DNA from 2 places in the Streptomyces sp. NPDC059255 genome. Region 2 is predicted to be linked to the other one. Evidence: riboswitches for the same ligand, from Rfam matches in the RefSeq annotation. Region 2 holds a riboswitch; the other holds the start of a gene.
What was found. Region 2 has a riboswitch for cyclic di-AMP ahead of ACFXKG_RS11620 (NlpC/P60 family protein). Riboswitches for the same ligand answer to the same signal wherever they lie in the genome.
Positions count from the first base shown of each region.

Region 1: it holds a riboswitch for cyclic di-AMP, as region 2 does, so the genes downstream of both, ACFXKG_RS26310 (transglycosylase family protein) here and ACFXKG_RS11620 (NlpC/P60 family protein) in region 2, are expected to answer to the same signal.

Region 1 covers NZ_JBHYZP010000025.1:110,325-113,609, forward strand. The annotation lists gene eno (phosphopyruvate hydratase) at 1-531, opposite strand, end outside; gene ACFXKG_RS26310 (transglycosylase family protein) at 753-1,505, opposite strand; cyclic di-AMP (ydaO/yuaA leader) riboswitch at 1,513-1,685, opposite strand; gene ACFXKG_RS26315 (transglycosylase family protein) at 2,604-3,285, opposite strand, start outside.
Region 2 covers NZ_JBHYZP010000006.1:263,565-266,849, reverse strand. The annotation lists gene ACFXKG_RS11625 (ATP-dependent DNA helicase) at 1-976, opposite strand, end outside; cyclic di-AMP (ydaO/yuaA leader) riboswitch at 1,258-1,432, shown strand; gene ACFXKG_RS11620 (NlpC/P60 family protein) at 1,440-2,804, shown strand; gene ACFXKG_RS11615 (hypothetical protein) at 2,901-3,254, opposite strand.

The DNA.
Region 1 (3,285 bases), on a different contig from region 2:
GAAGGACTCCGCGCCGATCGGGGCGATCATGAATTCCTGGATGTCGACATTCGAATCGGCGTGCGAGCCGCCGTTCAGGATGTTCATCATCGGAACGGGCAGCAGGTGCGCGTTCGGGCCGCCCAGGTAGCGGAAGAGCGGGAGGTCGGACGCCTCGGAGGCGGCGTGTGCGACGGCGAGCGAGACACCGAGGATGGCGTTGGCGCCCAGCGAGCCCTTGTTCTCGGTGGCGTCCAGGTCGATCATCGCCTGGTCGATGAGGCGCTGCTCGGTGGCGTCGTACCCGACCAGCTCCGGGCCGAGCTGCTCGATGACGGCGAGGACGGCCTTCTCGACACCCTTGCCCAGGTAGCGGCCGGCGTCTCCGTCGCGGAGTTCGACGGCCTCGAACGCACCGGTGGAGGCACCGGAGGGGACAGCAGCACGACCCGTACTGCCGTCGTCGAGGCCGACCTCGACCTCGACCGTGGGGTTGCCTCGCGAGTCAAGGATTTCCCGGGCTACGACGACGTCGATGGACGGCACGAGCATCTCCTTCTGGGATGTGACGCGTGGGTGCAGGGTCTCTTGGCCTTGCGACATGAGCCTAACCGGCTCCGGGTCATCGGCCAGCCGGTGCCCGCCCCCTAAGACGCTCCCGCTCGCACGGACCGCCGCTACCCGCCGGTAGCGGGACCGGATGGCGGGCAGCGGCGGGAACGGGGCCCGGCCCGGCGCGTACGGGGGTGACGCGCCGGGCCGGGGAGAAGGGGTCAGCGCAGGTGGAGCTGCTGACCCGGGTAGATGACGTCCGCGTCACGGACGATGTCCTTGTTCAGGTCGAAGACCTTCTTCCAGCCGCCCTTGACCTTGTGGGCGGTGGCGATCTTGGAGAGGGTGTCGCCGGACTTGACCTTGTACTCGCCGTCCCCCTTCTTGATCGTGAACGGGCGGCTCTGGCCGCGCGAGGCCGGCTGCGCCTCGTCACGGGTCGACTGCTGCGGCTGTGCCTGCCGGGTCGGGGCGGACTTCTGCGTACCGGAGCTGCTGGAGCTGCCGGAGGCCGAGCCGGCGGAACCGGAGCCGGAGCTGGAGGAGTTGGAGCCCGAACCGGAACCGGAGCCGGAACCGGAGCCCGAGCCGCCGTTGTACGCGGCGCCCGAGAGGCCCACGCCACAGCTCGGCCAGGCACCCTTGCCCTGGCCCGCGAGGACCTTCTCGGCGACGGCTATCTGCTGGGACTTGGAGGCCTGGTCGGCGCGGGGGGCGTAGGCGGTACCGCCGTACGTGGCCCAGGTGGAGGGCGTGAACTGCAGGCCGCCGTAGAAGCCGTTGCCCGTGTTGATCGACCAGTTGCCCCCGGATTCGCACTGGGCGACCCGGTCCCACTCGGAGGCGGTGGCGGCGGAGGCGGCGGTGGCACCGATCAGCGGGGCCGCGACGGCCGCGCCGGTGATCCCGGCGAGGGTGGCGTAGCGGACGGCCATGGACGGGCGGCGGTGCTTGGCCTTGCTGGAACGCAGCAGCATGAACACATCTCCTCACCGACGCCTACGAGGTGAGCTGTCGGGTTCGGGCCAATGAGTTGCCCGGCCGCGTGTTCGCACACGCGGCTTCACCCCTAGCCGGCCGCCGGCCGTCTCTCGACGGCCGGGCCCGGCGCAAACCTATGGGTCCCCCGCTCCTGCCTTCGGCGCTCGAAGCGACGATTACTCCCCCCGACCGACGGCAGGATTCGGCGTGACGGTCGACGAGGCCCGCGGTGCGAGCGGTTCAGACCGTAATCACAGCCCTGCCGGTTGTTCAAAGGGTCACATCCAGGAAATAACGCCCTTACCTCCTCCGAGGGACAATACGTTTCTGCAGGTGAGGACCGGATTCGATCAACCGGCGAGGCGAAGAGCCCGAGTTGCGGCAAAGAGACCCTTGTCTCACTTGCGCAGAAGTGGACATACAGTCGCTAACTGCCCGCGTTCCGGGCGGAGATCGGAGGCCCTGGCCAGGACGGACGCAGCGGAAAAGACGTCAACGGGGCGCCGTTCAACGGCACTCGCCCGCACCGGTTCCGGACTCCCCCGCTCCGGCGCTGGAGCGGGGCGCTCCGGTTCGCGAACCGCTCGACCCGGCCGCCGACTCCGGTCGCGGAGTCACGTACTCCGGCCGCGGAGTCATACGTTCCGGTCACGGAGTCATACGTTCCGGTCGCGGGCCAGGCGCCGGACTCACCCGTTCCGGCACTGGAACCTCTGGGTCCGGTTCGCGGAGCCTCTCGTTCCGGTCACGGAGTCACCCGTTCCGCCGTGGCACCCGGGGGCCGGGCCCGCTCACCTTGGTCGCCCGCTCCGGCTCTGGCGTCACTCAACGCCCGGCCCTGCGGCGGGGCGCCGCAACGGGGCGCTACGGCCCGGCGCGGGCACGGTGGGGCCGCCGCACCGCCGGGACCGGTGAGCCGGGCGTACGGCGGCCGGGAAGCCGCGCGGCCGCGCCCGGTGGGCGCCCGACGGGCGACGGGCTCGGCGGCGGCTCCGCGACGGACTCGGCGGCGGCTCCGGGACGGCTCCGGGAACGCGGAAGCCGCGCCTCCGTCGTGGAGGCGCGGCTTCCCAGGTCTTGCTGCCGGCTGCTCAGACCCAGCCGCCGACGACCTTCTGCCCGCCGCTCGCCAGGGAGAGGTGGCCGCCGACCGCGGTGACGACCTTCTCGACCTCGCGCTCCACACCGTCCGTGAGCCCGGCCCCGTCACGGGCTCCGCCCGCCCCGCGGGAGGCACGGCTGCCCGAGGCGCGCTCCTTGTCCGCGGTGCCCGGCGAGGCGTTCTCGTCGGCCGCCTGGCCGCGGTGCTTGCCCTTGGACGCCTCGTCCTTGCCCTTGCCCTCGGCGTCGTCCGTACCGGCCGCGGAGCCGGTGGCACCCGGGCTCGGGCTGGTGCTGGGGTCCGGGGAGGTCTTGCCGTCCGCGTCCGCGTCGGCATCCGGGTCCGTCACGGCGTCACCGGACGGATAGGCGTCCCCGGAAGGGCTGCCCGACGGGGTACCGGACGGATCGGTGCTCTTGCCGCCCCCCGTCACCCCCTCCACGATGCCGCCGACCGCACCGCCGACCGCCTCCGTCAGCCCGGAGACGGCGGCGCAGCTGGACCACGCCTGCGCCCCCTGGGCCTCGAAGACCTTCTCGGCCACGGCTATCTGCTGCGAGCGGCTGGCCAGGTCGGGGCGTTCGGCGTAGTCCCCGCCCCCGAACTCGTCCCAGGTCTCCTGGGACATCTGGAGCCCGCCGTAGTACCCGTTGGCGAGGTTCGCGCTCCAC
Region 2 (3,285 bases):
GGAAGGCGTAGATCGACTGGTCGGCGTCGCCGACGACGCAGAGCTCCGCGGGGTCCTCGCCCTCGCCGGAGGGGCCCACCAGTTCGCGCACGAGGGTGTACTGCGCGTGGTTGGTGTCCTGGTACTCGTCCACCAGGACGTGCCGGAAGCGGCGCCGGTAGTGCTCGGCGACGTCGGGGAACGCCTGGAGCAGGTGGACGGTGGTCATGATGATGTCGTCGAAGTCCAGGGCGTTGGCCTCGCGCAGCCGTGCCTGGTACATCCGGTACGCCTCGGCGAGCGTCTTCTCGAAGCCGTCGACGGCCTGTCCCGCGAAGGTCTCCTCGTCGATCAGCTCGTTCTTGAGGTTGGAGATCTTGGCGCTGAAGGACTTCGGCGGATAGCGCTTGGGGTCGAGGTCCAGATCGCGGCAGACCAGGGCCATGAGCCGCTTCGAGTCGGCGGCGTCGTAGATCGAGAACGACGAGGTGAACCCGAGCCGCTTCGACTCGCGCCGCAGGATCCGCACGCAGGCGCTGTGGAAGGTCAGCACCCACATCGCCTGGGCGCGCGGGCCGACGAGCTGCCCGACGCGCTCCTTCATCTCGCCCGCGGCCTTGTTGGTGAAGGTGATCGCCAGTATCTCGCCGGGGTGGACGCTGCGGGTGCCGAGGAGATGGGCGATCCGGTGGGTCAGCACCCTGGTCTTGCCGGATCCGGCCCCGGCGACGATGAGCAGCGGCGACCCCGTGTGCACGACGGCCGCGCTCTGCTCCTCGTTCAGCCCTTCGAGGAGCGAGGCCGGGTCGATGACCGTACGGGCCGACCCGTTGCGGTGGTACGGATCCCGGGCCGGGGGCACGTCGTACGCCCCCTGGAACAGGTCGTCGGGCACCTGCTCCTGGGCGTGTTCGTCCAGGTCCTCGGGCGGCGGGGGGTGCTCGTCGCCGGAGGGCTGGAGGTCGGCCAGGAAGCTGTCGTCAAAGAGGCTGCTCATCGCTTAACGAGTCTAGGCCGCCGCACCGACAGTCGGAGCCCGCCCGGCGAAGCCGGTCAGGCGAAGCCGGTCCGGCGGATCCGCCCCTGAAGGCGGACGGCTCCGGCTCACACACGGAGCGTAACGCTATACCCCCTATTGCGCCTCCCTGCACTCCGCACGAGCAAATGGTCACAGAAATGTATCGGGCATATCGGCCATCCACCTTCACATCAGCGCCACATCTTGGCTAGCGTGCTCGATCAGGCAGCCCGTACCTCTGAAGGCGATCCGCGCCGAGCGGGCGGCCCACGCCGAATCCGGGCTTTCCACAGGGAAGTTCGGAACCGGGGACCCACTCTGCAAGACCGGGGTGAATCGGGCCGTACGTTCGCCGTACGTACAACGCCCGTAGGGCAGCCTTCCGTTCCGCCCGAACCCGACAGCTAACCCGGTAGGCGGTCCACGGAAGGAGATGCCGAACTTGGCGTCGCATCGCAAGGCGCGCAGCCGTAGCGGGGTACGCACCAACACCCCTGCCGTCGGAATCACGACGGCCGCCCTCGCCTCGGTCACGCTGCTGTCGACGCAGAGCGCGGACGCCGCGCCCACGGAATCGAAGTCCTCGCCGTCGGTCGAAGAGGTGGAGAAAAAGGTCAGCGACCTGTACCGCCAGGCCGGTGGCGACGCGCAGAGGTCCGCCAGGACGAAGGAGGCGACGGCCAAGCAGAAGCGCACGGTCGACCGGGTCATCGACGGCGTGGCCAAGAGCGCGGACAAGCTGAACGAGGCCCGCCGTACGCTCGGTTCCTACACGGCCGCGCAGTCCGGGGGCGGCGGGGGCACCCCCGCGGGCGCCCCTGTCGCCCCGGCCGCTTCCGCCGCCCCGGCAGCCCCGGCCGCCTCTGTCGCCCCTGTTGTACCGGCGATGCCCGCGACAGCCCCCGCCATGCCTGCCACGGCCCCCGCCGCCGTACTGTTCGCGGACAGCCCGCAGACGTACGCCGAGCAGACGGGGATGACGGAGCGGCTGACCGACCGTCAGCAGAGCCCCGTCGCCGACCCCTGGAGCTCCGGGGCGGACACCCGCGCCCCGGAGTCGCCGGACGAGTCCCAGGAGTCCTTGCGGACCAGCAAGGAGCAGATCCAGAAGAAGCTCGCCGAGGCCCGCGCGCTGCTGGCGCGGCTCACCGCGGAGGAGCAGGCGCGGCTGACCGCGCTGGAGCGCAAGAAGGAAGAAGCGGCCCGCCGTACGGCGGAGGCGCAGGCGAAGGCGGAGGCCCGCGACAAGGCGGAGGCCGAGGCGGAGCGCCGGCGCGAGGCGGAGCTGATCCGGCCTCTGTCGCAGCCCCAGGCTCCGTCGGCCGACCCCGGCACGGGCACGGGAGCGGGCACAGGAACGGGCACCGACGCGGCAACGATCGCAGGTGCGAACGCGGGAACGGCCGCCGGCCCCGGACTGGAGGCCGTGACCGGCGGTGACACCGCCGGCATCTACGCGGCCAAGGCGGCGAAGGTGCTCGCCTTCGCACGCACCCAGATCGGCAAGCCGTACGTCTGGGGCGCCTCGGGGCCGAGTTCGTACGACTCCTCGGGCCTGACCCAGGCGGCGTGGCGGGCGGCCGGCGTCGAGCTGCCGCGCAGCACGAGCGACCAGGTGGACACCGGCACGCGCGTCACCACCGATGACCTGCTCCCCGGCGACCTGGTCTTCTTCTACGACGACATCAGCCACGCCGGCATCTACATCGGCGACGGCATGATGATCCACGCGCCCAAGCCGGGTGCGAACGTGCGTGAGGAATCGATCTACTACCTGCCGATCTACGGCAGCGTCCGCCCGGCCTGAGCCTGACCCGGCCGCGGCGCCCTGCGGACCCCGTCACGGCGCCCTGCGGACCCGACGGATCCGACCCACCGGGGTCGGGTCCGTCGGGGGCCGGGGTCAGGTCCAGAGCGTGGCGATGAGGATGTTGGCCACGGTCAGCCCGCCCACCGCGCCGAACAACGGCTTCTCGGCTGCCTCGTCGTCCCGCTTCACGTAGACGATGCCCATGATCACGACCAGGACGGCCAGCTTGACGCCGATCTTGATGTTGTTGAGCGGCTGGTCGTCGGCCTGGTTGAGGCCCACCAGCACCATCCCCGTGATCAGCATGGTGAGGGCGCCGTGCAGCATCGCCGGGGTGAAGCGCGCCGTACCGGCGCTCATCGCCTTCATCTGGGTCAGGAAACCGCCGAGCAGGGCGGCTATGCCGATGATGTGCAGGGCGACGAAGACATTGATCAGTACGTCCATGCCGGGAGCGTAGCCCGGCCCATATCACCCG